4 regions of the Mesorhizobium sp. M0174 genome follow, and region 1 is predicted to be linked to each of the others. Evidence: predicted binding sites of a transcription regulator. Region 1 holds the regulator's gene; each other region holds the start of a gene.
What was found. Region 1 encodes PhoB, which activates phosphate uptake and scavenging genes when phosphate is short. Its sites were predicted from a motif close to TGTCATNNANCTGTCAT; they were not measured.
Positions count from the first base shown of each region.

Region 1 (7,994 bases):
CCGATCGAACCCGCCGGCCCACCGCCCATCAGCTGGAACGTGGCATCAAGCGGCGCAATCGTCTGACCGCTGGCGACCCACCATGCGGCACCCCGCCAGACCAGAAGGCCGCCCAGCGTCACGATGAAGGCCGGCACCTCGAGATAAGCGATGATGTATCCCTGGAACGCTCCGATCAGAAGGCCGAGCGCCAGGCCAATGGCCAGCGCCAGGATCCAGATCCAGGGGTTGCCGAGTTGCAGACCGATCATTCGCACCAGGAAATGCACCTGCGCAAAGCCCATGACCACGCCGATCAGGCCTTCGGCGGAACCGACCGACAGGTCGATATTGCGCATGACGATAACCAGCACCATTCCGGCGGCCATTATGGCCACGGCGGAAGTCTGCACCGAGAGGTTCCAGAGATTGCGTGGCGTCAGGAAGGTCCGGCTGTCGAAGTCGAACGGATTGACGCCGAGCCGTACGCTGGAAACGACATGCAGGCCGATCCAGATGACCAACAGCGCGCCGACCATGCCGAGCATGCGGGTGTCGATCTCGGTTGCCTTGAGAAATCGGGCAACGATGCCGAGCTCGGATTCCCGCGCCCGGTCTGCCGTGCTGTCGACCGGCGTGTTGGAAGTCGTGTCGGTCATGATGTTTCTCCCGCCGGGTTGCCGTCTGCCGCGGATGCCGGAAGCAGCCTAGAAGTTATCCGCCGGAAGCGGAAAAACAATTCTTTTTGAAAAAACGCCGCGGCGAGCGGCCGCGGCGTTCGGGCTTCTCGGAAACGTCGGCTCAGTTGCAGACCGCAACAGTGCCAGCCGCCACGCCGGCGCAGACCTCTTCTTTCTTGATCCAGCCGGCGTCGATGACGACGTTGAGGTTATCCTTGGTGATGGCGACCGGAGTCAGGAACAGCGACTTGACCGTGTTGCCGCCGGGCGTGGTGAAATCCTTCACGCCGGCAATGTCGGTCATCTGCTTGCCGTCGGCAAGCTGCGAGGCGATCTCGGCGGCGTTCTTACCGAGCTCGCGCGCGTCCTTCCACACCGACACGGTCTGTGTGCCAAGCGCGATGCGGTTCAGTGCGGCGTGGTCGCCGTCCTGGCCCGAGACCGGAACCGATCCGGCCAGCCCTTGCGCCGTCAGCGCGGCGACGACGCCACCGGCGGTGCCGTCATTGGCCGCGACCACGGCATCGACCTTGTTGTCGTTGGCGGTCAGGAACTGTTCCATGTTCTTCTGAGCGTTGGCCGGCAGCCAGCCGTCCGTATAGGCCTCGCCGACATTCTTGATCTTGCCGCTGTCGATGGCCTCCTTCAGCACCTCCATCGAACCGGCAAACAGGAAATCGGCATTCGGATCGGAACCCGAACCCTTGATGAAGACGTAGTTGCCTTCCGGCTTCACCTTGAAGACTTCGCGGGCCTGCATGCGGCCGACTTCCTTGTTGTCGAAGGTCAGATAGAACACGTCCTTGTTCTCGATCAGCCGGTCATAGCCGACGACCGGGATGCCTTCGTCCAGTGCCTTCTGCACGGCCGGCCCGATGGCCGAGGCATCCTGTGCCAGGATGATCAGCGCATTGGCACCCTGCGAGATCAGGCTCTCGACGTCGGTGAGCTGCTTGCCGGGGTTGGACTGTGCGTCGGCGGAAATATACTTGTCGCCGGCGGCCTCGATGGCCGCCTTCATTGCGGCCTCGTCGGTCTTCCAGCGCTCTTCCTGGAAGTTCGACCAGGAAACGCCGATGACCTTGTCTTTCGCCTGCGCCACCGACGCCAGCGCCAGCGTCATGGCGACACCCGCCAGAATGGCGGTCGTGAATTTCTTCATCATATCCTCCCTGCGCCGCGTACGGCGTGACCAATTGGCTCAAAGACCAGCTTAGAAGCTCTAATTTTTTCGAGCCTCGAAAAAATACTGGCCCGATCTCCGGCTGCTGTCAACATCGATTCTGATGGATTTTGATGACTGTGCGAGTTTTTTCGAGCGTCGGAATAAACGATGACAGCGCCACCTGCATCTGACACTATTTGCCGCATCCGACACTATTTGTCGGACATTACCGACGGCTTCCGGTTCATGAGCGGCCGCGGCAACCGGGAGGAAAGCAAAACGATGTCGGTCGGAATCCGCCATGACGATTTGCGCCGGCGCAACCGGGCGATGGTGATCTCGGCGGTGCGCCGGGCCGGCCAGCCATCGCGTACGGAGATCGCAGCCACCACCGGCCTCAGTCATTCAACCATATCGGCGATCTCCTCCGACCTGATACGGGAAGGCATCCTCGCCGAGAGCAAGGCAAGTGAGCCCGTTTCGTTGAAACGCGGTCGTCCACAGGTCGGCCTCGCCCTCAACCCGGAAGCGGCGGCGGTGCTGACCGTGGTGTTGTCACTGAATTTCCTGTCGGCCGCCATTATCGACTATGCGGGACAGGTGGTCGCCGAGGAACAGCGCCGGCTGGACACGCTGACCATGCCGCGCGACGAGCTGATCCGCGAATGCATGGCCATCGTCCGGCGCCGGCTTGAGGACCCAGACCTTGACGTCCGCAGTGTCGCCCGCATCGCCCTGGCGATTCAGGGCATTACCGACTCCCCTGCACGCGCCATGCTGTGGTCGCCGATCACGCCGCAGACCGACATCGCCTTTGCCGACATGCTGGAGGACGAATTCGGCATCCCGGCCACGGTGGAGAACGACTGCAATATGATGGCGGTGGCTTTGCGCTGGCGCAATCCGGATCGCTATCGCGACGACTTCATCGCCATCCTGCTTTCGCATGGCATCGGTATGGGGCTTGTGCTGAAGGGCGAACTGTTCACCGGGACGCATTCCTCGGGCGGCGAATTTGGCCACATGATCCATCGTCCGGGCGGCGCGCTCTGCCGTTGCGGGCGGCGCGGCTGCATCGAAGCCTATGCCGGCAACTATGCCATCTGGCGCAACGCCAGGCAGATGAGCGAAGACAGCGAACCTATCGCCGACGTCAGCGACGCCGACATGCGCGCGCTGGCCGCCCGCGCGCGCGAGAAGGATGGGCCGGAACGCGAGGCCTACCGCAAGGCCGGCGAAGCGCTGGGTTTCGGTCTCGGCTCGCTGTTCGCGCTGATCGATCCGGCACCGGTCGCGATGGTCGGCGCCAGTGCCGCTGCCTTCGATCTGATCGAGCCGGCCTTGCGCAAGGCAATCGCCCAGACCGCCGGCGGCCAGCACTCGGGCTCGATCTCCTTCGATACCGAGCCGAACGAATTGCCGCTGATCCGCGAAGGCTGCGCGATGCGGGCGTTAAGCTTCGTCGACCAGGAGATTTTCGCGCCGGGCGCGCAAATGAGGCCCGGCGTCAGAAAGAACGTCGCCTGACCAGGCGGGTCAATCTTCCCTGATCGCATAGCCGGCACCGCGGATGGTGCGGATGACATCCGGCATGCGGCCGTTATTGACGGCTTTGCGCAGCCGCCCGACATGGACGTCGACGGTGCGTTCGTCGATGTAGATCGTCTCGCCCCAGACATTATCGAGCAACTGGCTACGCGAGAAGACGCGGCCCGGATGCCGCATCATGAACTCGAGCAGTCGGAATTCGGTCGGCCCGAGCCGGATCTCGCTCTTCTTGCGATAGACCCTGTGCGATTCGCGATCGAGCACGATGTCGCCGACCTTCAACACGCTGGACAGCACTTCCGGCTTGGCGCGCCGCAGCAGCGCCTTGACCCTGGCCATGAATTCCGGCGTCGAAAACGGTTTGACCAGATAGTCGTCGGCGCCGGTCGAAAGACCGCGCACCCGGTCGCTCTCCTCGCCGCGCGCGGTCAGCATGATGATCGGCAGCCGCTCGGTTTCGGGGCGCACGCGCAACCTGCGGCAGAGCTCGATGCCGGAAACCGCCGGTATCATCCAGTCGAGCACCAGAAGGTCGGGCACATTTTCCTGCAAACGGATCTCGGCTTCGTCGCCGCGTGTCACCACCTCGACCTGGTAGCCTTCGGATTCGAGATTGTAGCGGAGCAGCACGCCCAACGGCTCCTCGTCCTCCACCACCATTATGCGTGGTGCGATCATCGGCTGGGCACCCCCATCATGTCACCGGCGCGGACATTGTCGTTTCGTCCTGCTTCGGACGATTGACGGGCAATTGCTCGCCGGTCAGCACATAATACGCATTCTCGGCGATGTTGGTGACATGGTCGCCGATCCGCTCGAGATTCTTGGCGCAGAACAGCAGATGCGTGCAAGCGGTGATGTTGCGCGGATCTTCCATCATGTAGGTTAACAGCTCGCGGAACACGGACGTGTATTTGACGTCGATACGCTCGTCGGCGGCGCGCAGCTTGGCCAACGCGGCCGCATCGCCTGCGGCATATTCCTCGATGACGCCCTGCACTTGGATGAGCACCAGCTGCGCCATCGCATCGATGGAATGCGATAGGTCGCGCGGCGTGACGCTGAGGCCGACCGCGCTCACACGCTTGGCGATATTCTTGGCAAGGTCGCCGATGCGTTCGAGGTCGCCGGCCATGCGGATCGCTCCGACGACATGGCGCAGATCGTGAGCCATTGGCTGGCGCTTGGCGATCAGGGTGATGGCGCGATCGTCCAGTTCGCGTTGACGCGCGTCCATGATGGCGTCGTCGGAGACGACGCGCTGCGCCAGCACGTTGTCGGAATTCAACAGGGCCTTGGTCGCCCCGCCGACCATCGAACCGGCGAGGTCGGCCATGTCGCGGATCAGCTTACTGATCTGCTCGAGATCCTCGTCGAAAGAAGCGACTGTGTGTTCGCCCATGGTCCTGTCCTCATATGCATGATCGGAACGGCTCAGCCGAAGCGGCCGGTGATGTAGTCCTGCGTGCGCTTCTCGCGGGGCGATGTGAAGATCTTCTCAGTCCGGTCGAACTCGACCAGTTCACCCAGATACATGAAGGCGGTCTGGCGCGACACGCGCGCCGCTTGCTGCATGTTGTGGGTGACGATGACGATCGTGTAGTCGGCTTGCAACTCGTCGATCAGTTCCTCGATCTTGGCCGTCGACAGCGGGTCGAGGGCCGAAGCCGGTTCGTCGAGCAGAATGACTTCCGGCTTCACTGCCACGGTGCGCGCGATGCAGAGCCGCTGCTGCTGGCCACCGGACAGGCTCAACCCGCTGGCGTTTAGCTTGTCCTTGACCTCGCTCCACAGCGCGGCCCGCTTCAACGCTTGCTCGACGCGGCCGTCCATCTCGGACTTGCCGAGATTCTCGTAGAGCCTGACGCCGAATGCTATGTTCTCGTAGATCGACATCGGGAACGGCGTCGGCTTCTGGAACACCATGCCGATCTTTGTCCTGAGGAGGTTGAGATCCTGCGACCGGTCGAGAATGTTCTTGCCGTCGAGCAGCACCTGGCCCTCGGCGGTCTGTTTCGGGTAGAGCTCGTAGATGCGGTTGAAGACGCGCAGCAGCGTCGATTTCCCGCAACCCGAAGGGCCGATGAAGGCTGTGACGCTGCGCTCGGGCAGCGACAGGCTGATGTCCTTCAGCGCCTTACTCTGGCCGTAGTAGAAGTTGAGGTTCTTGACCTCGATCTTCGTCTTCTCGGTGACCGTTTCGGTCATCGTCATGTCTGGGGACAACATCTGTGTCATCTGTCCTCTCTGCGTCCGGTAAGGCTGCGGGCGAGGATGCTCAAGCCCAGAACCGTCAGGGTGATTATGAGTGCGCCGGTCCACGCCAGTTGCTGCCATTCCTCGTAAGGGCTGAGAGCGAACTGGAAGATGGTCACCGGCAGGCTGGCCATCGGCGCGTTGATATTGCTGCTCCAGAACTGGTTGTTGAGCGCGGTGAAAAGCAGCGGCGCCGTCTCGCCGGAAATGCGTGCTATCGCCAGCAATATGCCGGTGACGATGCCGGACAATGCGGCGCGGTAGGCGACCGAACGGATCACCACCCAGCGTGGCGCGCCGATCGCGGCACCGGCTTCACGCAACGCGTTCGGCACCAGGTTGAGCATGTCTTCAGTGGTGCGCACGACCACCGGAATGACCAGGATGGCAAGCGCCACGGCGCCGGCAATGGCCGAGAAATGTCCCATTGGCCGCACCATCAATTCATAGACGAACAAGCCGATGATGATCGACGGCGCCGACAACAGGATGTCGTTGATGAAGCGGACGACGGTGGTGATGCGCGAAAAGCGTCCATACTCGGCCATGTAGGTTCCCGCCAGCACGCCGATCGGCGTGCCGACGACAACGGCGATGATCGTCATCAGCAGGCTGCCCGCGATGGCATTGAGCAGGCCGCCGGCTTCGCCCGGTGGTGGCGTCATCTCGGTGAAGACCGCGAACGAAAGCCCGGCTGTGCCCTTATAGACCAACGCACCGAGAATGAGCGCCAGCCAGGCAAGTCCGATGCCGGCGGCGACGACGCAAAGCGCCATCATCACCGAATTCCTGGCTTTGCGGCGGCTGTGGAGCGATGAGGATGTCGACATCGGTCAGGCTCCCGTACGGGCGTCGATCCGCATCAGCATATAGCGGGCGGCGGCAAGGATCAGGAAGGTGATGACGAACAGGATCAGGCCGAGCGCGACCAGCGAGGAGGTGTAGAGGTCGCCGTCGGCCTCGGTAAATTCATTGGCGATGGTCGCCGAGATCGTCGTGCCCGGTGCGAACAGGGAGGCACTGATGCGATGCGCGTTGCCGATGACGAAAGTCACCGCCATGGTTTCGCCGAGTGCCCGGCCGAGGCCAAGCATGACGCCGCCCATGATGCCGATGCGGGTATAGGGAATGACCACGCGCCGGGTCACTTCCCAGGTCGTGCAACCGATGCCGTAGGCCGATTCCTTCAGCACCGCCGGCACCGTATCGAAGACATCCTTGGTGATCGAGGTGATGAAGGGCAACACCATTATGGCGAGGATCAGCGCCGAGGTCAGAAGGCCGATGCCGTAAGGAGGGCCGGCGAAAAGGCTGGATAGTCCCGGCACGCCGTGGAAGATGTTGATGATGAAGGGCTGTATCGTCGTCTGCAGGAATGGCGCGAACACGAACAGGCCCCAGATACCATAGATGATCGAGGGAATGCCGGCCAATAGCTCGACCGCTATGCCGATCGGGCGCCTGAGCGGGCGCGGGCAGAGCTCGGTGAGAAAGATCGCAATGCCGATGCCGATCGGAACCGCGATCAGGATGGCGATGGCCGCCGTCACCAGGGTGCCGTAGATCGGCGCCAGTGCGCCAAATTTTTCCGTGACCGGATTCCAGCTCTCAGTCGTCAGGAAAGAAAAGCCGAAGGACGACAGCGCCTGCCATGAGCCGGCAAACAGCGAGATCGCGACACCGCCGAGGATGACCAGCACAAGGATTGCGGAAGCGCGGGTGAGTCCGCGAAATATGGCATCTGTGAGCGCGAAGCGCCGCACCGTAGCGTCCCTGGCCCGGGCTGCTGCAGATGATGGCATGGCATCGGAAGCGATGGTCATTGGGTCCTCGCGATTAAAGGCAACAGGGAGGGCGCCGTCGACGCCCTCCCTGGAGGAGATTACATAGCCGAGTAGAGCGGCTTGCCATCGTCGCCGACGACTTCCTTGGCCCACATGGCCTTGACGCTCTCAACCACCTTGTCGGGCATCGGAACGTAGTCCAGCTCGCCGGCCATCTCGTCGCCCTTGTCATACGCCCAGGCGAAGAATTTGAGCGCTTCGCCGGTGGTCGCGGCGTCGTCCGGCTTCTTATACAGGAGGATCCACGTCGCCGCCGTCATCGGCCAGGACTCGGCGCCCGGCTCATTGGCGAGGATCACCCCATAGCCCGGCTGCGAGCTCCAGTCGGCATTGGCCGCTGCCGCCGAGAACGCGGCTGCGGTGGGCTCGACCTTCTTGCCGTCCTTGTTGATCATGTCGGTGTGGGTGAGCTTGTTCTGCTTGGCGTAGGCGTATTCGACATAACCGATCGCGCCGCCGGTCTGGGAGACGTTGTTGGCAACGCCCTCATTGCCTTTGGCGCCGATGCCGACCGGCCATTCC
Region 1 covers NZ_JAMYTB010000005.1:143,147-151,140, forward strand. Annotated here, with positions in the region: gene NKJ13_RS12800 (sugar ABC transporter permease) at 1-638, opposite strand, end outside; gene xylF (D-xylose ABC transporter substrate-binding protein) at 781-1,821, opposite strand; gene NKJ13_RS12810 (ROK family protein) at 2,107-3,351, shown strand; gene phoB (phosphate regulon transcriptional regulator PhoB) at 3,361-4,050, opposite strand; gene phoU (phosphate signaling complex protein PhoU) at 4,067-4,774, opposite strand; gene pstB (phosphate ABC transporter ATP-binding protein PstB) at 4,807-5,610, opposite strand; gene pstA (phosphate ABC transporter permease PstA) at 5,607-6,458, opposite strand; gene pstC (phosphate ABC transporter permease subunit PstC) at 6,462-7,451, opposite strand; gene pstS (phosphate ABC transporter substrate-binding protein PstS) at 7,511-7,994, opposite strand, start outside.

Region 2 (7,994 bases), on a different contig from region 1:
CCGGCGACCAGATGCCGGCCGATCGTCCGAAGGGCGACAAGACGGACAAGATTATTCTTCCCGCAACGCAACCAGCGAAATGAGTGTCTCTCGATACTAATGCGAATTTCGGATTCGCCACCTGACAGAAAATTGCGCTAAGCTTTCGACGCGCTGACTTCTCAGTTCCGCGATGAAGGCCCCGCCTCCAGGAGGCTGCGATGGAATATGTCCGCGAGTTTGCTCCTGCGCCGCCGATGTCGGGTATAATCGCTTGCGGCGTCTATACGGCTGGGCGGCGCATCGCCGACATTCCGATCGAGGAAGCCGGCGAATGGGCCGGGAAGCCGGGCCACGTGGTCTGGATCGGACTGCTGGAGCCCGACCGCAATTTGTTACTGCGCGTCCAGGCGCAATTTCATCTGCATGAGCTGGCGACGAGGACGCCGAGCATCCGCACCAACGGCCGAAGATCGAGCAATATGGCGATGCCCTGTTCATCGTTGCCCGCACGGCGCAGTTGATCGACAGCCGTGTCACCTTCGGCGAGACGCATCTGTTCGTCGGCGCCGGCTATATCGTCAGCGTCAGGCATGGCCCGTCGACCTCCTACGCCGCCGTTCGCCAGCACTGGGAAAGCTGTCCGCATTCCCTCGCCAAGGGCGAGGATTTCGTCCTCTACGCCATTCTCGATTTCATCGTCGACAACTACATGCCCGTGCTCGAGCAGATCGAAAACGAGGTCGAGGCGATCGAGGACAAGGTTCTGCTGAAACCGATGACCGGCTCCGATATCGAGCGGCTTTACATGCTGCGCCGCGATCTCTTGCGCCTGCGCAACGCTGCTCTGCCGCTGGTGGAGGTCTGCCGGCGGCTGACCAGCGCCGATCTGCCGCAAATCCACACAGCCATGCATCCGCTGTTTCGCGACGTCACCGACCATATCCGCACTGTCCAGGAAAAGATCGACAGCCTGCGTGAGGTTCTCGCTTTCGCCTTCGAGGCGAGCCTTCTGGTCGGTCAAAGCCAGGAGACGGCGATTTCCAAGAAGCTTGCCTCATGGGCGGCCATCTTGGCCGTGCCCACGGCATTCGCCGGCATTTACGGCATGAATTTCAGCGACATGCCGGAACTGAGGATGGAATATGGCTACCCGGCCGTCCTGGCGGCAATTGCCCTGATCTGCACGTTTCTTTACTGGCGGTTTCGCAAGAATGGGTGGCTGTAAGGGTAAGGGAATAGGCAGTAGCCAGTAGGGAATAGGCAATACGGAAGTGGGTTGTTGGCGAAACGATCCTTGTGAAGCGCTATCTTCCCCTACTGCCTACTGCCTACTCCCCACTGCCTATCGCCTATCTATGCCGCCGCCGCTCCGATGCTGGCTGAAACGCCACGCGGGCGTGGTACTTGCAGTAAGGGCCGGTTTCGGCGGCGTCGTTGCCGCAGAAATGGAAATCTTCCGAGAGCGGATCGCCATTCGGCCATTTGCAGGTGCGCTCGTTCAGCTCGACGAGTTGCAGATGCCGCGAGATTGGCACGACGACGTTCTCGACCGGGCGGATATAGTGGCGCGCTACCGGTTCGGCATCGAACTGCGCCTTGAGCGCGGTCGCACCGATCGACATCGACGTGGTGGCATGGCGCGTGGCGCTTGCTGCCCGGGACACCGATTTCTGGATCGTCGATCCCTGTACCGTCTTCTTCTGGCGTGCCGGTGAGGCGGTCGTGCGTCCGCGACCGGACAGTTTCAGCCGGTGCACTTTGCCGATGACGGCATTGCGGCTGACCCCGCCAAGCTGTGCGGCGATCTGGCTGGCGCTGAGGCCCTCCGACCACAATTTTCTGAGAAGTTCGACTCGCTCGTCAGTCCAGTTCATGAGACCGCGCTCCTGCTGAAACGTGCGGCAATCGGAATCCATTCCCGACCCGGCTTCTGCCGGGCAGACACCACATATATCGGGTGATTAGGTCCGCCGCACGAAATCTAGTTATTTCTCTACTACAATTACCTTATGCGCTGACTCGGTGACAAGAGTCCCAAGGCCAACACGAATCGGTTTTTTCGGTTTTCCCCAACTTGCCCGGTCGCTTATGAGCCGGCGTTATGCTGGAGGGCTTGCCGCACGTCCTTGCGCGACCTTTTCGTTGACTTCACGGCCGAAAAACACGATAAGCCACAAGGGCCGCCGCTTTGGCGGCTTTTTGATTTTTCCGGTTCCGGAGACGCATATAATGAGCGGTTCGGCGCTTTTCGAGACCTTTGTTCGCGCACCCCTGGCTTTCGACCACGGTGAAGGCACCTGGCTGGTCACCGATAAGGGCGAGCGATATCTCGATTTCGCCGGCGGGATCGCCGTCAATTCATTGGGCTACAGCCATCCGCATCTGGTCGCGGCCCTCACCGAGCAGGCCGCCAAGCTCTGGCACGTCTCCAATCTGTACGAGATTCCGGGACAGAGCCGGCTCGGCGAGCGGCTGGCCGACGCCAGCTTCGCCGACAAGGTGTTCTTCACCAATTCCGGCGCAGAGGCGCTCGAATGCGCCATCAAGACGGCACGGCGCTACCACTTCGTCAAGGGCCATCCCGAGCGATACCGCACAATCACCTTCGAAGGCGCCTTCCACGGCCGTACCCTGGCGACCATCGCCGCCGGGGGCCAGTACAAATACCTGGAAGGTTTCGGCCCCAAGGTCGACGGCTTCGACCAGGTCGGCTTCGACGATGTGGATGCCGCCGAAAAGGCGATCACACCTGAAACCGCGGCGATCCTGATCGAGCCGGTGCAAGGCGAGGGCGGCATCAGGCAAGTGCCGACGCAATCGCTGAAGCGGCTCAGGCAGCTCTGCGATCAGCACGGACTGCTTCTGATTTTCGACGAGGTCCAATGCGGCGTCGGCCGCACCGGAAAGCTGTTCGCGCATGAATGGGCGGGCGTCACCCCCGACCTGATGGCGGTGGCCAAGGGCATCGGCGGCGGCTTCCCGATGGGTGCCTGCCTCGCCACCGACGAGGCGGCGGTCGGCATGACCGCCGGCGTGCACGGCACCACCTTCGGCGGCAATCCGCTGGCGATGGCGGTCGGCAACGCCGTGCTCGACGTGGTGCTGGAAGACGGCTTTCTCGAGGACGTCCGGCGCAAGGCGCTGCTGTTGAAGCAGGGGCTTGCCGGTGTCGCCGACGAATTTCCGGATGTTATCGAAAGCATCAGGGGCACCGGCCTGATGCTTGGGCTTAAATGCGCGATGCCCAACACCAAGGTCACGGTGGCACTGCGTGACCAGCATCTCTTGACGGTTCCGGCCGGCGACAACGTTATCCGCCTGCTGCCGCCTCTCACCGTCACCGACGCCGAGATCCACGAGGCGCTCGAGCGCATTCGTGCCGGCGCCAAGAGCCTGGCGGATGCCATCGTCGCTGCCGCTGCGAAGTAATCCTGGAATTCCTGATGTCCCTTCGCCATTTTACCGATCTTTCTGCCGTTTCCGAAGGCGATCTGCGCTTCATGCTCGACGACGCAGCTGTGCGAAAGGCAAGGCTCAAGGCCGGAGAACGCAGCAAGCCGCTCGAAGGCAAGGTGCTGGCGATGATCTTCGACAAGCCGTCGACGCGCACGCGCGTATCGTTCGACGTCGGCATGCGGCAGTTGGGTGGCGAGACGATCATGCTGACCGGCACCGAGATGCAGCTTGGCCGCTCGGAGACCATTGCCGACACGGCCAAGGTGCTGTCGCGCTATGTCGATGCCATCATGATCCGCACCACCTCGCATGACCGGCTGCTGGAACTGACGGAAAACGCTACGGTCCCCGTCATCAACGGGCTGACCGACGAGACCCATCCCTGCCAGCTGATGGCCGACATCATGACCTTCGAAGAGCACCGCGGTCCGGTGGCCGGCAAGACGATCGCCTGGACCGGCGACGGCAACAACGTGCTGCATTCGCTCCTGGAGGCATCTGCGCGGTTCCATTTCAAGCTGAACGTCGCCGTGCCCGAGGGCAGCGAACCGGCTCAGAAGCATGTCGACTGGTCGAAAGCCAATGGCGGCAAGCTGAAATTCACCCGCTCGCCCGAGGAGGCCGTTCACGAGGCCGACTGCATCGTCACCGACTGCTGGGTGTCAATGGGCCAGGAGCACCGTGCCCGCGGCCACAATGTCTTCCTGCCCTATCAGGTCAATGCGGCACTGATGGCGAAAGCCAAGCCGGACGCGCTGTTCATGCACTGTCTGCCGGCACATCGCGGTGAGGAGGTTACCGACGAGGTCATCGACGGACCGCATTCTGTGGTGTTCGATGAGGCCGAGAACCGGCTCCATGCCCAGAAGGCGGTCCTGGCCTGGTGCCTGGGCGCTTGATACGGGCCGCGATGATCCGGGCCGGCCTGATCTGCGCCGCCTTGATCCGGGAGTGGGTGGTGCCTATCTCAGGCGCATCACGCAAATCGAGCGCGTCTCGTCGCATGCGCCCCGGAGGGCGGCATCGCCGCGCCCCGGAGCTTTGTCATGTTGGAAACTCATCAATTGGCTGAACATAAACCCAAGCTCGGCGAATTCGGCTACGCCGGCGATGATCATGTCGTGCCGTTCGAGGTCGGCCCGCTCGACGTGCGCGGGCGCACCGTCCAGCTCGGGCCGATGCTCGACGCCATTCTCAGCCGCCACGACTATCCCGAGCCGGTCGCCCGGCTCCTGGCCGAAGCCTGTGTGCTGACGGTACTGCTCGGAACTTCGCTGAAATTCGAGGGCAAGTTCATTCTGCAGACCCGCACCGATGGGCCGGTCGACATGCTGGTCGCCGATTTCTCCACGCCGCACGCGCTGCGCGCTTATGCCCGCTTCGATGCCGACCGGCTGCAGGCTTTGACTTCGGCCGGCGAGACGTCACCGCAGACGCTGATCGGCAGCGGTGTCCTGGCGCTGACCATCGACCAGGGCGCTCACACGCAGCGCTACCAGGGCATCGTCCAGCTCGACGGCGTCACACTTGAAGATGCCGCACGCACCTATTTCCGCCAGTCGGAGCAGATTCCGACCGACCTCCGCCTTTCGGTTGCCAAGCTTCTGACGCCCGGCGTCGGCGGTGCCCGCGAGCAATGGCGGGCCGGTGGCCTGCTGGCACAATTCCTGCCGCAGTCGGCGGAGCGTATGCGCGTACCCGACCTTCCCGGGGGCGACGGCGATCCGCGTGAGGAAATCCACGACCCGACCGACAATTCCTGGCAGGAGCTGCTGGCGCTGCTTGGTACTATTGAACCGACCGAGCTGATCGATCCGACGATCGGCGCCGAACGGCTGCTTTACCGGCTTTTCCACGAGCATGGCGTCCGCGTGTTCGGCGGCGTGCCGGTCGCCGACCAGTGCTCATGCTCGAGGGAGAAGATCCGCGGCATTCTCGAAGGCTTTTCCGCCGAGGAGATCAGAGACAGCACCGAGGATGGCAGCATTCACGTCGCCTGCGAATTCTGCTCGAAGCGATATGACTTCGACCCGGCGGAGTTTGCAGCGGCTGGATGACGGCGGTCAATTGACGGTGCGCCGCGTGCCCGGCAAATCGAGCGAGAAGGCGGGGATGGCGACGTCGAACGTCTCGCCCCGCTTGTTGCGCATTGTGTAGTGCCCGACCATGATGCCGGACGGGGTCGAGAGCGGGCATCCAGACGTATACTGATAGCTGTCGCCGGGGTTGAGTCCGGGTTGCTCGCCGACGACCCCGGGGCCGCGCACTTCCTCGACTTTGCCGGTACCGTCGGTAATGTGCCAGTAGCGTGACAGAAGCTGCACGAACTCATCCGACTGATTGTCGATGGTCACCTGGTAGCCCCAGACATAGCGGTTTTGCGGCGGATCGGAGTGATCCTCCAGATAGAACGGCCTGACCTGCACTTCGATGTTGCGGGTGACGGCGCTGTACATAAACTGCTCCAAAGCAATGTAGATGGAACTTTCGATGCTCAGCGCAGTTTGGTCAACGATGCGCAGCATCTTCTTGCCCGATCTCAAGCGCAGGTGCCGAAAAACAATGTCATTTGAGTGACACATGACAATGATGGTGTGCAGGCTTGTGCCGGACGACTCAGCGTTCTGTCGAATTGTTGAAAACGGCTGTCATGCGGCCGGCATTTCTGGAGTGACCAGATCTCGATGGAACCGACATTCGCAGCCGCCCTCCTTTCCATAGCCCTCCTTCTTTCAAATCTCGCCAGCATCCTGTTAGCTTCGCAGAAGCTGAAGCGACCAGCCAGTATTGCGCCGCCCGCGGCCAACGCGCCGCCGGTATCGATCGTCATCCCGGCGCGCGGCGTCGAGCCGTTTGCCGAAGAGACGCTGGAGCGCGCCTTCTCACTCGACTGGCCGCGCTACGAACTCATCTTCTGTGTCGCCCATGCCGACGACCCGGTGGTCAAGCCGATCACTGCCGCAATGGCGCGCTTTCCAGCTATTCGCGCCCGCCTTCTGGTCGGTGACGACCGCATCAGCGGCAATCCAAAACTCAACAATTGCGTGAAGGGTTGGGAGGCGGCGCGTTATCGCTGGGTCATCCTTGCCGATTCCAATGTGCTTATGTCGAGCGACTACGTCCAGCACCTGATGGCGGCGTGGCGGCATGACACCGGCCTCGTCTGCTCGACGCCAATCGGCTCGCGGCCGGACGGGTTCTGGGGGGAGGTCGAATGCGCCTTTCTCAACACGCTGCAGGCACGCTGGCAGTACGCTGGAGAGGCGCTCGGCCTCGGCTTCGCCCAGGGCAAGAGCATGTTGTGGAACAAGCCGATGCTCGATGCCAATGGCGGCATCCGCGCGCTTGCCGCCGAGATCGCCGAGGACGCCGCCGCGACCAAGCTGGTCAACGGGCTCGGACTGCGAGTCAATCTTGTCGCCTCTCCCTTCGAACAGCCGCTCGGCCGGCGCACGCTTGGCGAGATCTGGTCGCGGCAGGCGCGCTGGGCGCGGCTGCGCCGCGTCACCTTTGCACTGTTCTTTGCCCCCGAAATCCTGATCGGCGCGGCACCGCCGCTAGTGCTTGCACTGATCGCCGCGGCTGACGCCGGCGTCAGCCTGCCGGCAACCGCCATCGCCGTGCTGGTCGCGGCCTACCTGCCGGAATGCGCCTTGGCCTCGACCAAGGGATGGCACCTGTCGCCGCGCACGATCCCGGCGATGATGGCACGAGACCTGATGCTTCCCGTCGTTTGGGCGCGCGGATGGCTGAGCGGCGCCATCGACTGGCGCGGCAACGTGATGACTATCCAGACGAAGACTGTCGCGGAGCTGGAAGAGACCCCGTCCGGCGCCTGATCGGCACGTCCCCGCTGCCTCTGTTCGGCCAGCCCTTATCCGGCAACTCTCAGTGCCTGCTCGATGTCTTCGAGCAGGTCGTCGGCGTCCTCAAGGCCGACCGACAGCCTGAGCGTTCCCGGTCCGATGCCGAGCTCGGCGCGGGCTTCATCAGTCAAGTTCTTGTGTGTGGTCGTCGCCGGATGGGTGATCAGGCTCTTGGCGTCGCCGAGATTGTTGGAAATCAGCACGACGTCGAGTGTGTTCTGGAAGGCAAAGGCCGCCTGCTTGCCGCCCTTCACATCGAAGCAAATCAGCGTCGAGCCGCCCGACATCTGCTTCTTGACCACGGCCGCTTGCGGGTGGTCGGCGCGGCCGGGATAGATGACGCGGGCGATTTGCGGGCGCTCGGCCAGGAAATCCGCGATGCGGCCGGCACTTTCCGTCTGCTGGCGTACGCGTAGCGGCAGCGTCTCCAGGCCTTTCAGCAGCGTCCAGGCATTGAAGGGCGAGAGGCTGGGGCCGGTGTGGCGGAAATAGTCATGCAGGTTCTCGTCGATCCATTTCTTGTCCGACAGAACGATGCCGCCAAGACAACGCCCCTGGCCGTCAATATGCTTCGTGGCCGAATAGACGACGATGTGGGCGCCGAGCTGCAGGGGTTTCTGCTGCAAGGGCGTAGCGAAGACATTATCGACGATCAGCCTGGCGCCGATCGAATTGGCAAGTGCCGCCACG
Region 2 covers NZ_JAMYTB010000007.1:39,195-47,188, reverse strand. Annotated here, with positions in the region: gene phoU (phosphate signaling complex protein PhoU) at 1-83, shown strand, start outside; partial or broken gene NKJ13_RS16235 (magnesium and cobalt transport protein CorA) at 201-1,207, shown strand; gene NKJ13_RS16230 (GcrA family cell cycle regulator) at 1,332-1,856, opposite strand; gene NKJ13_RS16225 (aspartate aminotransferase family protein) at 2,212-3,411, shown strand; gene argF (ornithine carbamoyltransferase) at 3,426-4,337, shown strand; gene NKJ13_RS16215 (Hsp33 family molecular chaperone) at 4,485-5,495, shown strand; gene apaG (Co2+/Mg2+ efflux facilitator ApaG/CorD) at 5,502-5,894, opposite strand; gene NKJ13_RS16205 (ceramide glucosyltransferase) at 6,123-7,277, shown strand; gene NKJ13_RS16200 (O-succinylhomoserine sulfhydrylase) at 7,313-7,994, opposite strand, start outside.
Region 2: the regulator PhoB is predicted to act here: its motif matches at 6,002-6,018, upstream of NKJ13_RS16205 (ceramide glucosyltransferase).

Region 3 (7,994 bases), on a different contig from region 1:
GTGATGTCCATGAGTGTATAATATGCCTTCCGGTTCTTGTTGACCCGGTAGGTGAGGGACTTCAGTCCCCAGTTCTCGACCCGGCCGACGGACCCGCCATTCGCGGTGATGACGCCCTTGTACTGTTCGACAAGCGCATCGACCTGCTGCTGCGAGAGGTCCTGCCGAGCAAGAAACACATGTTCGTATAGAGCCATAGTGTTCGTGCCTTTCTTCGTTTTCTCTCCCGGTTCCCGGCGGCAAAAGCCTCTGCAACTTCTCTGACCCGCAATCCTTGCGAAGGCGGGGAAGAAAGGAGCATGACGAGACGGTCGAGAGCGGAGACACGGGAGGCGGAAGCGCTTCTGGCTTCACGCGAAGGTTTCGAAAAACCTCCGGCCCTCCGTTCAGCCCCCAGCAAGGACCGGCAGATTGCGGGCGTCTATACAGGAATTTGGCTGCAAGGCAAGGGCAAACGGCCGACGTGTCGTAAGCAGATGAGTTGCACGCAAGTTGTCCGATTTTATTCGGCTGCTGGCCTCATTCGCAAGGTCTTACGGATTCCCTGCCCGGACCCAAGAATGTTTTCCCGCATTTCGCCTGACAAAACAAACCGGATGCCCTGTTCGTATAATCGCGGGAGACGATCGAGGTAACGCCAACAAATCGAACAGCTCTACGCAGTCGGCAATCAGCTACAACAATTCCCATCTCTCGACGACACGATCGGAGTTCGCGCATCACGCTGCAACTTCAGCTGCCTCAGCTCGTGTGCGCAGCCACTTTGCCTGTGGTTTCGGGGAAGAAATCGGGCGCCGCATGGCGCTTGCCGAACATCATGTCGTATTGCAGCAGACGGAAGTCGCGGATTGCCGGGTCGATCTCTTTCTGACGCGACCAATCGGGGGTGGCCTCGCCCCCCGGTGCCAACAGCAAATTGCGGTCGATGACGCGGTAGCGCTCTCGCAGCTGGCCGAGGAAGCCGGTGTAATAGGGATGGCTGATGCCGGCCGTTTTCAGGATATGATAGGGCAGGAAGGCCGGGCTGACGGCGCCCAGATCCTCGGCCGGGCCGCTGCGGTTCGACCAGACGATCAATGGCGTCTGGTGGTGCTGCAGCATCTGGTCGGCCGCCTCCTTGCGCGGCGCGACATTGTCCTTCAGGAAACCGGTCTCGACGTAGACCGGCCCAAGCGGCGGCAGGTGATCGCCGAAGAATGCGATGACGGTCGGCCGCTCGCGTTTCTTCGCCCATTCGATCAGCCGCTCGAGGCCGCGGTCCGCATCGGAAGAGCCTTCGGCGTAGCTCAACAGCGATTCACGTGCCCATTGGCTGATCGGCGCCTGCACCTTGTGGGTCGGATTGTTATAGCGATACGGCTCATACGGCCCGTGGTTCTGCAGGCTGACGGCGAAAAAGAAGACCGGCTCGGCGCTGGTATCGGCTTCGCGGATGATCTCGTCGGTCATCGCTGCGTCCGACGCGAGCGGTCCGCGCTTCTGCATGGGCGGCAACGTCTCCTCGGACTTGAAGTCGTTGAAGCCGAAATCGGCATAGACGGCCCCCCGGTTCCAGAACCAGTTGGTGCCGGGATGGATGGCGCGTGCCCGGTAGCCCTGACTTTTCAGGAAGGTCGCCAGCGAGGGAGTCGGTGTCCGCACATATTGCTGGTAGGGAATGCTGCCCGCCGGCAGGAAGGCGTTGGAAAAGCCGGTCAGGGCCTCGAACTCGATGTTGGCCGTCATGCCGCCGAACTCGGGCGAGAACATGTAGCCCGTGCGCAGTGCCCGCACATTGGGGATAGGGTCGGGTGTGATGGTGACGCCGGGCAGCTTGGTCGGATCCCAGAAGGATTCGCTCATCACGACGATGATGTCGGGCTTCTCGGCGGGTACCGAGGCGATCACCTGCGGTTTGCCGATCGCTTCGATCGCCTTGTCGGAATAGCCGGGCGGCGCCGAGACATGCGCCATCGGGACGTTCAGCGCGAAGGCGAGCGCAAAACCGTTCGAGGCATAGTTTTCCTTCTGGTCCCACATAATCGGGATGATCTGTAGCCGGTCGCGCGTCCACGAGAAAGTGGCATAGTCCATGATGGAGACGAAGAAAGCGATCAGCGGCACCGTCAGCGTCAGCCGGGCAAGGCGGCCCTTGTGGCTGAGCGCCGGAACGCGGCGGCGCCATAACCGCGAGCCATAGACGAGCAGCGACAGCCCGCCGACGATGCCGATCGCCAGGGCAATGGCGGTTCCCGGGCGATCGCGGACCAGGAGCGGCATCAGTGCCACGATCTGCCGGGAATAGAGGAAATCGGTCGGATAGAGCGGATCGCCGAGATAGAGCGACTTCTGGTGGCCGACGAACGCCAGCGACAATGTCAGCGGCGCGACGATCATCAGGCTCTGATGGCTGCGGCCGAGCACGGCGTCGAGGCCGATGAGGATCAGCGCAAAAATGACAATCGTGGTCCAGCCGGGTTTGAAAGGCTGCAGAAAGAAATCAATGGTGCCGGCAAAGTTGCCGCGCACGATCAGTTCGATGGCAAACACCAGGATGGCCGCAGCCAGAAAGCTGATAAGGCCATAGCGGATGACAGGCCATCTGCGCGCCGGCAGATAGCCAGTCGACGGATCGCCTTCAAGAAACTGTGGCGCCGCCTCGGCTGCGCTCTGCTTGGTCTTTGCCACTTCAATAGTTCCCCGGCCCGCAACAAAGGCGTCACTCGATTGTCATCGAACTGTCACGCAAAGCCTAGCGCCTGCGGCGGAAATAAGAAGAGCCAGCAAACAAATCGTGAGCGGTTTTCATCATGAGTGATCGCCAAAAAGCCTGCCGAAACAGGCACTCGGCCGACGCTGAGCGGTCAAGGTTGGACTTGACTTGGGCGCACGCCTTGCGTCACAGGCAGCGAGAACCAGCAGCTGGGAGCCGACGATGGCCATAGCATTCACCTTTCCGGGGCAGGGCAGCCAGGCTGTCGGCATGGGCAAGGACCTCGCCGATACTTTTGTGGAATCGCGGCGGATCTTCGAGGAAGTCGACGACGCGCTCGGTGAAAAACTATCGCAGCTGATCTGGGAAGGCCCGGAAGAGACGCTGACGCTGACCGCCAATGCCCAGCCGGCGCTGATGGCGGTGTCACTTGCCGCAGTCCGGGCGCTGGAGGCGCGCGGCTTCTCCCTGAACGGCAAGGTCACCTATGTCGCCGGCCATTCGCTCGGTGAATATTCGGCACTTGCGGCCGCTGGTTTCGTTTCGGTCGCCGACGCCGCCCGGCTGTTGCGTATCCGCGGCAATGCCATGCAGGCGGCTGTACCGGCCGGCGAGGGCGCCATGGCGGCGATCATCGGGCTGGAACAGGCCGACGTCGAGGCCGCTTGCGCAGAGGCCGCCCAAGGCACCGCCAAAGATCCCGCGCAAGCCTTGGTTTGCCAGATCGCCAACGACAATGGCGGCGGCCAGCTGGTGATCTCCGGCGCCAGGCCGGCGGTCGAACTGGCGGCAAAGCTATGCACGGAGAAGGGCGCCAAGCGGGCGCTGATGCTGCAGGTCTCGGCGCCCTTCCATTCGGCATTGATGAAGCCTGCGGCCGAGATCATGCGGGAGGCGCTGGCCGCCGTGACGAAGCGTGCGCCGGTCGTGCCGCTTGTCTCGAATGTTACGGTGACCCCGACGAGCGATCCTGACGAGATTGCCCGCCGCCTCGTCGAACAGGTGATCGGGCGCGTGCGCTGGCGCGAAACGGTTGAGTGGTTCAGCAGCAACGGCGTTGCGACGCTTTACGAAGTGGGCGCCGGCAAGGTGCTGTCGGGGCTGGCCCGCCGCATCAACCGCGATATTGCCACCACTGCCATCGGATCCGCGGCGGATGTCGAGGCGGCGCTGGCGGCGCTTGCATAATCAACTGGCGATTTGACCCCGCTCCATGCAAAGGGTGTTCGCTCAGATCAGGAGGCAAGAATGTTCGAATTGACCGGCCGCAAGGCGCTCGTCACCGGCGCATCTGGAGGTATCGGCGAGGCGATCGCCCGCGTGCTGCACGGCCAGGGCGCCATCGTCGGCCTGCAAGGCACACGTATCGAGAAATTGGAGGCGCTGGCCGCCGAACTGGGCGACCGGGTCAAGCTTTTCCCGGCCAATCTTTCCAACCGCGACGACGTCAAGGCGCTCGGCCAGAAGGCGGAGGCCGACCTCGAAGGCGTCGACATCCTCGTCAACAATGCCGGCATCACCAAGGACGGGTTGTTCGTGCGCATGGCTGACGCCGACTGGGATAGCGTGCTCGAGGTCAACCTGACCGCCGTGTTCCGGCTGACCCGCGAGCTTACCCATCCGATGATGCGCCGCCGCCATGGCCGCATCATCAACATCACTTCAGTGGTTGGCGTCACCGGCAATCCCGGCCAGACCAATTACTGCGCCTCCAAAGCCGGTATGATCGGCTTTACCAAATCGCTGGCGCAGGAGATCGCCACCCGCAATATCACCGTCAACTGCGTCGCCCCGGGCTTCATCGAATCGGCGATGACCGCCAAGCTCAACGACAAGCAGAAAGAGGCGATCATGGCGGCGATCCCGACCCGGCGCATGGGCACGGGCGCCGAAGTCGCCTCTGCCGTCGCCTACCTAGCTTCCAACGAGGCAGCCTACGTCACCGGCCAGACCATTCATGTCAATGGCGGCATGGCAATGATCTAACACTTGGGAAAACGCTTCATTCCGTCTTGGATGCACGGGATTTTTCGTGTAATGCCGCCCGCAACCCGGCGGTTCGGGCAAAAACCGGTCCTGTTCCGCTGCGTTTCCGGCAGGACCATCTTTCAGCTTGATTAGCGGCATTCTGCCCGCTAACGAAGACAGACAACCAAAAGACGAGGATGCCCAAATGAGTGACACCGCAGAGCGCGTCAAGAAGATCGTCATCGAGCACCTTGGCGTCGATGCCGACAAGGTGACGGAGCAGGCGAGCTTCATCGATGATCTGGGCGCGGACAGCCTCGACACGGTCGAACTTGTCATGGCGTTCGAAGAAGAGTTCGGTGTCGAGATCCCGGACGACGCCGCCGAGACCATCCTGACTGTTGGCGATGCGGTGAAATACATCGACAAGGCCTCGGCCTGACGCTATTTGCAGTCATCACCGAGGAGGACCTGCGATGAGGCGTGTCGTCGTCACGGGCCTTGGGCTGCTTTCGCCGTTCGGCATGGGCTTCGAGCACAGCTGGAAGGAGCTTCTAACCGGCCGCAGCGCAGCCAAGCGCATCACCGAATTCGAGGTGGAAGACCTTGCCTGCAAGGTCGCCCACGTCATTCCGCGCGGTGACGGCTCCAACGCCACTTTCAATCCTGAAGCCGTTCTCGAGCCGAAGGAACTGCGTAAGATCGGCGATTTTATCCTGTACGGAATCGCGGCCGCCGACGAGGCACTCAAGGATTCCGGCTGGCAGCCGAAGACGCACGAGGATCAGTGCGCCACCGGCGTGCTGATCGGTTCTGGCATCGGCGGCATCGAAGGCATCGCCGAGAATGCGATGATCCTCAAGGAACGCGGCCCGCGCCGCATCAGCCCGTTCTTCATCCCCGGCCAGATCATCAACCTCGTCTCCGGCCAGGTCTCGATCCGGCATGGGCTGAAAGGCCCAAACCACGCCGTTGTCACCGCTTGCTCGACCGGTGCGCACGCCATCGGCGACGCGGCCCGCCTGATCATCTGGGGCGATGCAGACGTTATGGTCGCAGGCGGCGCCGAAGCGCCGGTGACGAGACTGTCGATCGCCGGGTTCGCCGCTTGCCGCGCGCTCTCCACCGAGCGCAACGACGCGCCGCAAACGGCCTCGCGCCCCTATGATCGCGATCGCGACGGCTTCGTCATGGGCGAGGGCGCCGGTGTTGTCGTGCTCGAAGAACTCGAACACGCCAAGGCCCGCGGCGCCAAGATCTATGCCGAGGTCACCGGCTACGGTCTGACCGGCGACGCCTATCACATCACCGCGCCTGCCGAGGATGGCGACGGCGCTTTCCGTTGCATGACAGCGGCGCTAAACCGGGCGAAGCTGACGCCCGCAGATGTCGACTACATCAACGCGCACGGCACATCGACCATGGCCGACACGATCGAACTCGGCGCCGTCGAGCGGCTGGTCGGCAACGCCGCCTCTAAGATATCGATGTCGTCGACCAAATCGTCGATTGGCCACCTGCTGGGCGCGGCTGGTGCTGCCGAGGCGATCTTTTCCATCCTCGCCATTCGCGACAACATCGCGCCGCCGACCATCAATCTCGACAATCCGGAGCGCGAAACGGCGATCGACCTGGTGCCGCACAAGCCGCGAGCCCGGCAGATCGACGTGGCGCTGTCCAACTCCTTCGGCTTCGGTGGCACCAACGCCTCGCTCGTCTTCCAGCGCTACAATGGCTGACCGCTCTGCCGGTTTCCGTCTGCCGTCAATTTTGCCATATTCGCCCCTACTCTGCCCGAGGGGATTCGTCGCAAGATCAGATGGTAGGGCGCTATGAACACAAATCCGGCCGATAACGGGGAATTCGGGCAACGGCCAGCAACGTCCGGCCCGATCGTGCCGAAAACGGCCAGCGAGGCGTTGCGGCCCGAGGCCGGCACGCCGCCGCCGAAGCGCTCGCGTGCCTCGCGCAGCCAGTTCGTCGTGTTCATGAACTTCGTCATCTCTTCGGTGATGCTGATGGTTCTGGCGGCAGGCGTTGCGCTGTATTTCGGCAAGCAGGAGTTCAACGAGCCCGGCCCGTCGGCCAATGGGGACACTTTCCTGGTCAAGCCGAATAGCGGCGTCCAGGAGATCGCCGACCAGCTTGAGCGGCGAGGACTGATCAGCGACGCCCGCATTTTCCGCCTTGGCGTGCGCGCCTTCGGCAATGATTCCGCCCTGAAGGCCGGCGAATACGAGATCAAGCCGCAGGCGTCGATGCACGACATCATGGAACTGCTGAAGAGCGGCAAGTCGGTGATGTATTCGCTGACTATCCCCGAGGGGCTGACGGTGGAGCAGGCGCTGCAACGGATCGCCGAGCAGGACGCGCTGACCGGCGATATGCCGTCGACCACCCCACCTGAGGGCAGCCTCGCCACCGACACGCTGCGCTTCACCCGCGGCGCAACACGCCAGCAGATGGTCGACAAGCTTCTGGCCGACCAGAAGAAGCTGGTAGACGAGGTCTGGCAGCGCCGAGCGCCGGATCTGCCGATCGCCAATGTTGAGGATTTTGTCACCCTGGCCTCGATCGTCGAGAAGGAGACCGGCAAGGGCGATGAACGCTCGCGCGTAGCCGCCGTCTTCCTCAATCGGCTGGCCAAGGGTATGCGGCTGCAGTCGGACCCGACCATCATCTACGGCCTGTTCGGTGGCAAGGGCAAACCCATCGATCGCCCGATCTATCAGTCGGACATCCAGAAGCCGACGCCCTACAACACCTATCTGATCAACGGTTTGCCGCCGACGCCGATCGCCAATCCCGGCCGTGCGGCGCTGGAGGCCGTCGCCAATCCGTCGAAGACCAGCGATCTCTACTTCGTCGCCGACGGCAGCGGCGGCCACGTCTTTGCCTCGACGCTCGATGAGCATAACGAGAATGTCGCTCGCTACCGGGCACTGCTGAAAAAGCAGGCGCAGGACGCCGCCAAGGCCGGGGCAACCAATACCGGAGCCGACACGCCGGCGGGAGCCATCGTTGACGATGCGGGCGCCACCGCCGCCCAGTAGGGCCGGACGCCATCAGGTTGGCCCTGTGCATGTCCGGGTGGATGTGCAAGGGCTGCTATGGCATTGGAATTCACATGATCCTGCCCGGAGAAAATCGCTCCGGCTTGAGGGCATTCGGCAAAGGGACGCACGGCTACATGAACTTGCAGAGCATGACCGGTTTTGCGCGCAGTGTCGCCGAACACGACGGTACTTCGATTGCCTGGGAAGCCAAGTCCGTCAACGGCAAAAGCGTCGAGGTCAGGTTGCGGCTGCCGCAAGGTTTCGACCGGCTGGAGCCG
Region 3 covers NZ_JAMYTB010000024.1:50,465-58,458, reverse strand. Annotated here, with positions in the region: gene rpsF (30S ribosomal protein S6) at 1-197, opposite strand, end outside; gene NKJ13_RS27500 (LTA synthase family protein) at 742-2,667, opposite strand; gene fabD (ACP S-malonyltransferase) at 2,915-3,880, shown strand; gene fabG (3-oxoacyl-[acyl-carrier-protein] reductase) at 3,941-4,678, shown strand; gene NKJ13_RS27485 (acyl carrier protein) at 4,866-5,102, shown strand; gene fabF (beta-ketoacyl-ACP synthase II) at 5,137-6,399, shown strand; gene mltG (endolytic transglycosylase MltG) at 6,493-7,713, shown strand; gene NKJ13_RS27470 (YicC/YloC family endoribonuclease) at 7,851-7,994, shown strand, end outside.
Region 3: the regulator PhoB is predicted to act here: its motif matches at 2,708-2,724, upstream of NKJ13_RS27500 (LTA synthase family protein).

Region 4 (7,994 bases), on a different contig from region 1:
CCATGTGCAGCCGGGCCAGGTTTCGCCAGGTGCCGCCGACTGTGTAGAAGGCCCTGCCCTGCCCGCCCTTCAGCAATTTCGCCCGCGCCAGTTGCTCGCGCGTGATCCTTGCCGCCTGGGCCAGCGAGTTCTTCGCCATGTCCTGCAGGCGCAAGCCGCCCAACGGCAGCGTGATGCCGTCACCGATCGTCACACCGTCGATATCGATCAGTTCGAGGCTGCCGCCACCAAGGTCGCCGGCGATGCCGTTGGCCGGATGGAAACCGGAGATGACGCCGAGTGCTGAATAATGAGCTTCCTCGCGGCCGCTCAGCACCTGGATCTCGGTCCTGAGCACATCCTCGGCGCGGTGGATGAAGTCGGGGCCGTTGACCGCCTCACGAGCGGCGGCGGTCGCCAGCACATACATGCGCTCGGCGCCGGCCTGGTCGGAGAGCGCGCGGAAGCGGCGGAACTCTTCCATCGAACGAGTCACCGCCTCGGGATCGAGCTTTCCGGTCGAAACGATGCCGCGGCCGAGGCCCGCCAGCATCTTTTCGTTGAACAGCAAGGTCGGCGAGCGCGCCAGCCCCTCATAGATCACAAGACGGATCGAGTTCGACCCGATATCGATGATGGACAGCGGTCGGCGGTCCTGGAGCCGGCCCTGGGACGCTGAAATCATCAGCCCGTCGCTGCGTTCTGTTTCTTGCGGCGTTTGAACTGCGCGATGCGCTTGGGCGCATGCGACTTCAACGCATCGCCCCGTCCGGACAGGCTCGGATTGGTCATGAAATATTCCTGCGCGTTGAACGGTTCCTCGCCCTCTTCCAGCACGACGCGCCGGGAGGTTCCATCAGCCAATACGTCGAAACTTTGCTGGTTGTCCATGATGTTGCCGAGCATGATCTGGCCGAGCACCTGCTCATGCACAGTTGGATTGGTGATCGGCACCATGGTCTCGACGCGGCGATCGAGATTCCGCGGCATCAAATCGGCCGAGGAGATATAGACGATCGCCCCGTCCGAGGGCAGGCCGTGGCCGTTGCCGAAGCAATAGATGCGGCTGTGCTCGAGGAAGCGGCCGACGATCGACTTCACCCTGATGTTCTCCGATAGGCCGGGCACCTGCGGTCTCAGGCAGCAGATGCCGCGCACGACGAGATCGATCTCGACGCCGGCGCGGCTGGCATCGTAGAGGGCATCGATGACGATCGGGTCGACCAAGGCGTTCATCTTCATCCAGATGCGGGCCGGTCTGCCCTCCAGCGCGTGGCTGATCTCATCCGAAATGTGCTGGAGGATGCGGTCGCGCAGCGTGAACGGCGAGATGGCCAGCCGCATCTGCTCGGCCGGCTCGGCATAGCCGGTGATGAAGTTGAACAACTGGGCGACATCGCGCGCGATTGTCGGGTCCGTGGTGAAGAAGGACAGATCGGTGTAGATGCGGGCGGTGACCGGGTGGTAGTTGCCGGTGCCGAGATGCACGTAATTGCGCAGCCTGCCGTCCTCGCGCCGCACGACCAGCGACATCTTTGCGTGGGTCTTCAGTTCGAGAAAGCCAAAGACGACCTGGACGCCGGCGCGCTCGAGGTCGCGCGCCCAGCGGATGTTGGCCTCCTCGTCGAAGCGCGCCTTGAGCTCGACCAGCGCCGTCACCGACTTGCCGGCTTCCGCCGCATCGACCAAAGCCCGTACGATCGGGCTGTCGTTGGAGGTGCGGTAGAGCGTCTGCTTGATCGCCACCACTTCCGGGTCGGCCATTGCCTGGCGCAGAAACTGCACCACCACGTCGAAGGATTCGTAAGGGTGGTGGACGATGATATCCTTCTCGCGGATCGCGGCAAAACAGTCGCCGCCATGCTCGCGGATGCGCTCGGGAAAGCGCGGATTGTAAGGCGTGAACTTCAGATCGTCGCGGGCGACGGCGACGATCTCCGAGATCTGGCTGAGCGCCAGCGGACCGGTGAGCACGCTGATCCGGCTGGCCGAGACGCCGAGCTCGCCGGCGACGAAATCGCGCAATTCGGCCGGCATCGACCTGTCGAACTCGATGCGGATGACCGAGCCGCGGCGTCGCCGCTTCAGCGCCGTCTCGAACAGCCGCACCAGATCCTCTGATTCTTCCTCGACCTCGATATCGCTGTCGCGGATGATGCGGAACGTGCCGGAGCCCTTGACCTCATAGCCGGGAAACAGCTTGCCGATATAGAGACTGACCGCCTCTTCGAGTGGAATGAAGCGGACATGATGCTTGCGATCCGGCAAACGGATGAAGCGCCTCAGCGCCACCGGCAGGCGCAAAAGCGCGCTCATTTCCTCGCCGTTCTTGCGGTGGCGCAATTGCAGCGCCATCGAGAAACCGAGGTTGGGAATGAACGGGAACGGATGCGCCGGGTCGATCGACAGCGGGGTCAGGACCGGAAATACCTGCTCCTGGAAATGGTCCTCGAGCCAGGTCTTCTCGTCCTTGGTCAGCGCATCGCGGGTGATGCTTTCGATGCCTTGTTTGTCGAGCAGCAGCATCAGCGCCGAAAGGCTGTTCTGCTGGTCCTCCTGCAGGCGCTCGACCTCGCGCAGCAATTGTTCGAGCTGCTGCTCGGGAGTGCGCCCATCCGGGCTCTTCAGCACGATGCCCTCGCGCACCTGGCCGGCAAGACCGGCGACGCGGACCATGAAGAACTCGTCGAGATTGGCTGCCGATATCGACAGGAAGCGAACGCGCTCGAGCAGCGGATGATTGGCGTTCAGCGATTCTTCGAGCACGCGCCGGTTGAATTGCAGCCAGGAAAACTCGCGGTTGACGAAGCGGTCGGGGTTGCCGCCTTCGCGGCTCGCCGCCTCGACGGTGATGAATTCGCTCTGCACCGGCTTCAGTTCGTTCATGGTTTCCGCTCTTCCCACACCGTTCGACGACCACAGCCTTAACCGGCTTAACTTATCCTCTGACAGGCTTTTGCGACAGTTTCATTTCATCGATCTTGCAAAGAGATGGGTTATGATCCAGATGCAATCGACAAGATCAGGAGACGACGATGGCAGGCGGTTCCATTCCCCATTTCCAGAACGATGCGGGCTATCCGGCAATCGACATCGGCGTCAAGGAATTCATGTGCACCGGCGCCAATCCGCCTTTCGACCACCCGCATGTATTTCTCGATATGGGCGACGACAATGAAAAAGTCTGCCCCTATTGCTCGACGCTCTATCGCTATTCGCCCAAGCTGAAGGCATTGGAAACGCAGCCGCCGGGCTGCCTCTATATCGACCAGGCCGCCTGATTCTTCCGCGACAAGCCTGATGCGAGAAACGCAGTCCCGGCAGGTGGTCATCGCCGGGGCGGGCGTCGCCGGACTGACCGTGGCACTGGCCTTCGCCGAGCGCGGCTATCGGACAAAACTGTTCGAACAGGCGCAGCACCTCGAGGCTGCCGGTGCCGGCATCCAGCTTTCACCCAACGCGACATGCATCCTTCGACAATTCGGCCTACTCGATCGGCTGCTGCCGACGGCGGTGCGGCCGGAGGCGGTCGTGCTGAAGGATGCCGTCACGCTGCGCGAGCTGGCGCGCGTACCGCTTGGCCAGGCGGCTGAAACGCGCTGGGGAGCACCCTATCTCGTCGCCCACCGCGCCGACCTGCAGTCAGCGCTGATGGCGCGGATAGCCGAGCGCTCCGAGGTCGAGCTTGTCACTGGTGCCCGCGTCGGCGGCGTCGCAACCGGACCGAATGGCATCACCGCAACAGTCGAGATTGCCGGCACGACCATCGAAGCCGAAGGATCGTTGCTGGTCGGAGCCGATGGCGTCTGGTCGTCGGTGCGAGAAACGCTCGCCCGCAAGGCGGCCGATTTCCGGAGAAGCCGCTTCTCGGGCGAGCTTGCCTGGCGCGCAACGGTGGCCGCGGACAGCCTCGCCGGACAAGCCTTCAGGGTGATCGGAGCGCCCGATTGCGTTACCGCATTCCTCTATCCAGGCTTCCATATGGTCGCCTATCCGGTCAGCCGTGGCGCGGTCTTCAACCTCGCGGCCTTCACCAAGGGCGAGCGCATCGCCGAGAACTGGTCGGGGCATGCCGACCCCGCCATCCTCGCCAACGCCATGCGCGGTACCGCGCCGGCGCTGGTCCGTCTGGCGAGCGAGGCCGCGCCATGGACGGCATGGCCGATCCATACCGTCGAGCAGCGGCGGTGGACGACGCCGGAGGGCATAGCGCTGATTGGCGATGCGGCGCATGCGATGACGCCGTTTGCCGCACAGGGAGCGGCGATGGCGATCGAAGACACGGTAACCCTTGCCGGTTTCGTTGCCAGCTCGCCTGCCGACCTCAGCAGCGCGCTTGTCGCCTGGGAACAGGCGCGGCGGCCGCGCGTATCCCAGGTCGCCCGCCGCGGCGCCCTCAACCGCCTCGCCTGGCATGCGGCCGGGCCGGTGGCGATGGCCCGCAACCTGTTCCTGGCGATGCGCTCACCCGAAAAACTCGCCGCTGATCTGGACTGGCTCTATGGCTGGCGGGCGGACGCTCGGCGGTCCTAAGTCATCGGAGCCTTGTCAATTGTAAAGCCGCATCGACAGGCTAAGCGAGGCCGGCAGCGGGTTCCACCAGCCGGTGCGCAGGCCGGCGGTGCGCAGTGCCGCCGCCGCCCAGGTGTTGCAGCCGACCAGCGCGTTGAAATGGCCATTGGCTTCGAAGAAACGATCGAAACGGGAGTAGGCCGCATCCTCGATCGGCATGGCCCCGTTCGGTCCCTGCTGAAAACTCGCTGCAATGAAATCGAGCAGCGCCGCAAAGCGTTCCTCACTTACGTCGAAGCCGGCGACGTCGGGATGCGGCTCGGCGATTTCGCCTGAAATGTCGACATGCATCACCGAGGCATCGACGGTCAGCGCCTTCATCACCGGCACTGCCTTCAGTTCCGACCAGGTCGGCGTCTCGAGATAGAAGGCGCGGCCGCCCCAGCCGAAGACGATGTAGCGGACCTCCGCCATGTCGGCCGGAATGCCGGCATCGACCAGGAAGTGGAAGCGCCGGCGCACATCGTCGTCGACCGGGATGGCGATGTCGGTGTGGATCGGATTTTTCAGCACCACGATGCGGTGGCTTGCGCCGATCGGATCGGCAGCGGCCGCCGGCCAGAGCGGGCGCGGCAGCAGCGCGCCCAGCGCCACCGCAAGGACTGCTGCAACGACCAGCAGGTCGAGAAAACGAGCAAGCTTCTTCATGGGGAAGGCATAGGCCAAGCAATGTTCAAGGTGAAGCCTCTCCGGAAATTGCACAGCTGACTTAGCGCTTGACGCGTATCCTCCCGGGGAGGATATGCAGAGGCATGTCAGATCACCTCCACGCTTCGCATCCTTCTATCATAAAGCGCCTGAAGCGCGCGCAAGGCCACCTCGCGGCGGTGCTGGCGATGATCGAGGCGCATCGCCCTTGCGTTGATCTGGCGCAGCAGCTTCATGCCGTCGAACGGGCCATCAGCAGCGCCAAGCGCGAGCTGATCAATGATCACATCGAGCATTGCCTGACGGACAGCGTCGAAACCGGCGGCAACTCGCTGGCGGAACTCAAGCAGCTGGCGAAATATCTATGAATGCCATCGTAGCCCGCATTCTGGAATGGCTCGGGTTCGGCTCGCACGCCGCACATCATCACGGCGATCACGGTCCGCACGGCCACAGCCATGGCGTCATCGATGCGACAATTGCCACCACCGATCGGGGCATCTGGGCAATCAAATGGTCGTTCGTGATCCTGGCGATCACCGCAGCATTGCAGATGGTCGTGGTTGTGCTGTCGGGGAGCGTGGCATTGCTGGCCGATACGATCCATAACATCGGCGATGCGACCACGGCGATCCCGCTATGGATTGCGTTCGTGCTGGCGCGGCGCAAGCCGTCGCGGACCTTCACCTATGGCTTGGGCCGGGTCGAGGATCTGGCCGGCATCATCATCGTGCTCATCATCCTGTTCAGCGCTGTAGTCGCCGCCTACCAAGCCATCGACAGGCTGATCAATCCACAAGCGGTGACGCACCTGGGCTGGCTGGCGGCGGCGGGCATTGTCGGCTTCCTCGGCAACGAGGCGGTTGCCGTGTTCCGTATCCGCGTCGGCCGCGAAATCAACAGCGCGGCACTGATTGCCGACGGCTATCACGCCCGCACCGACGGACTTACCAGCCTTGCCGTGGTCATCGGAGCCACCGGCGTCTGGCTTGGCTTTTCCTTGGCCGACCCGATTGTCGGCCTGCTGATCACGATTGCGATCTTCGGTATCGTCTGGCAATCGGCCCGCTCGGTGCTGACCCGCGTGCTGGATGGAATCGAACCCGGTGTGATGGATGAAATCCGACATGCCGCCGAGCACGTTCCGGGCGCACGCATTGTCGATGCCAAGGCGCGCTGGATCGGTCATAGATTGCACGCCGACATCGCAATTGCCGCAGACGAAACCCTGCCGCTGTCGGAAGCGAATAACATCGCGGCGGCGCTGAAGGACGAACTGTCCCAGCATATGCCGGCCTTGGCTACGGCGAATGTGCGGTTTTCAACCGAACGTGGAGAGAACGACCATCCTCACCCTCACGAGACGTGCATGACGAAAACCACGGCCACGAGCACTGAAGGTCCCTTTTAGACGGCTACGGTCAGGTGACATCGATGACGACCATCAGCCCGCCGCCGCCCTTCTCCTCGACATTGTTGTTCGTGGTGTGATGCGGGATGTGGCAATGGATCAGCCATTTGCCCGGACGCTGCGCCTTCCAGATCACGTCGTAGCGCTGACCCGGCCCGACATTGACCGTATCGGCAAGGAAACGACCGGGGGCAGGGATCGTTTCGCCGTCGCGGGCAACGACCTCGAACGGTCCGCCATGGATATGCATCGGATGGATGAAGCCGTTGTTGGTGCCGATGAGCCGCACCTTGAGCGTCTCGCCAACCTTCATCGGGATCGTCTCGGTCGAGGGATAGGCCTTGCCGTTGATGGTGAAGAAATTCGGCATGCCGCCGTCCATCGGCATCGACGGGTAGGTCAGCCCTTCTCGCACCAGCCATTCCTGAAGCTCGATGACGTAATCCTGGTCGGCCGCGACCTCGTCGGCGGGATTGGCGGGATCGATGATCAGCGCACCGTAGAGGCCGAGCGCCTGGGTTCGGTCCGGCTTGGCATGTGGGTGATAGAAATAGGTTCCGTGCTGGGTTGCGGTGAATTCGTATGAATAGGATTGCCCGGGCTCGATCGGCGCCTGCGTGATCTCGGCCGGTCCATCCATCTGGTTCGGCAAGATCATCCCGTGCCAATGGATGGTCGTTTCCTCAGGCAGGCCGTTGGTGACGTTGATCCTGACCCGATCGCCCTGGCGAACGTGAATTCGCGGACCAGGAATCTGGCCGTTATAGGCATAGGCGTCGACCGCAACGTCCGGCAGGATCTGCCAGCGGACCACTGAAGGCCTGAGCTCGAATACCTTGACGCCTTTCTCAACTCGAAACGGCAGGTCCTGGTCACCCCTTGTCGACAGACCATAAGAGGCGGCCACGAGGCGCGGATCGGTGGCGGCCATGTCGCGCATTGCGTCGGCCGGCGTGTCGCGATCCATGATCATGCCTCGCGGCATGATCACCCCGCCGACGTCGCGTGCCGACAGCGTCAGGTTCAGCCAGTTCGCCGGCGCGATCATGCCGATGCCGAGCGCCAGCAGGGAGACGGCACCTAGGGCAGCGACCTGCGGCGTCGTGGCATCTGTCTCCATGTGATGGCCGCCGCCTTTGCCTTTGTGGGAAGCCATATCGTGGCGCTGCCCGCGATGGCCGCTGGCGTCGGCCTGCTGCATTTGCATCTGCGCATGTTGCCTCGTGGCAGGCTGCTCCCGGCCATCGATGCCGGCTGCCTGCGCGCGCTGCGTCATCAGCCCATGCTTCAGCCCCCGGGCGACCAGCCAGACATTGGCCGGGTAGGCAAGCGCAAAGCCGGCGATGACGCCGATCGACATCACGCCCCAGAACAACAGCTCCGT
Region 4 covers NZ_JAMYTB010000019.1:63,793-71,786, forward strand. Annotated here, with positions in the region: gene ppx (exopolyphosphatase) at 1-664, opposite strand, end outside; gene NKJ13_RS25495 (RNA degradosome polyphosphate kinase) at 664-2,865, opposite strand; gene NKJ13_RS25500 (zinc-finger domain-containing protein) at 3,015-3,260, shown strand; gene NKJ13_RS25505 (FAD-dependent monooxygenase) at 3,280-4,512, shown strand; gene NKJ13_RS25510 (TIGR02117 family protein) at 4,528-5,199, opposite strand; gene NKJ13_RS25515 (metal-sensing transcriptional repressor) at 5,304-5,567, shown strand; partial or broken gene NKJ13_RS25520 (cation diffusion facilitator family transporter) at 5,573-6,526, shown strand; gene NKJ13_RS25525 (multicopper oxidase domain-containing protein) at 6,621-7,994, opposite strand, start outside.
Region 4: the regulator PhoB is predicted to act here: its motif matches at 2,938-2,954, upstream of NKJ13_RS25495 (RNA degradosome polyphosphate kinase).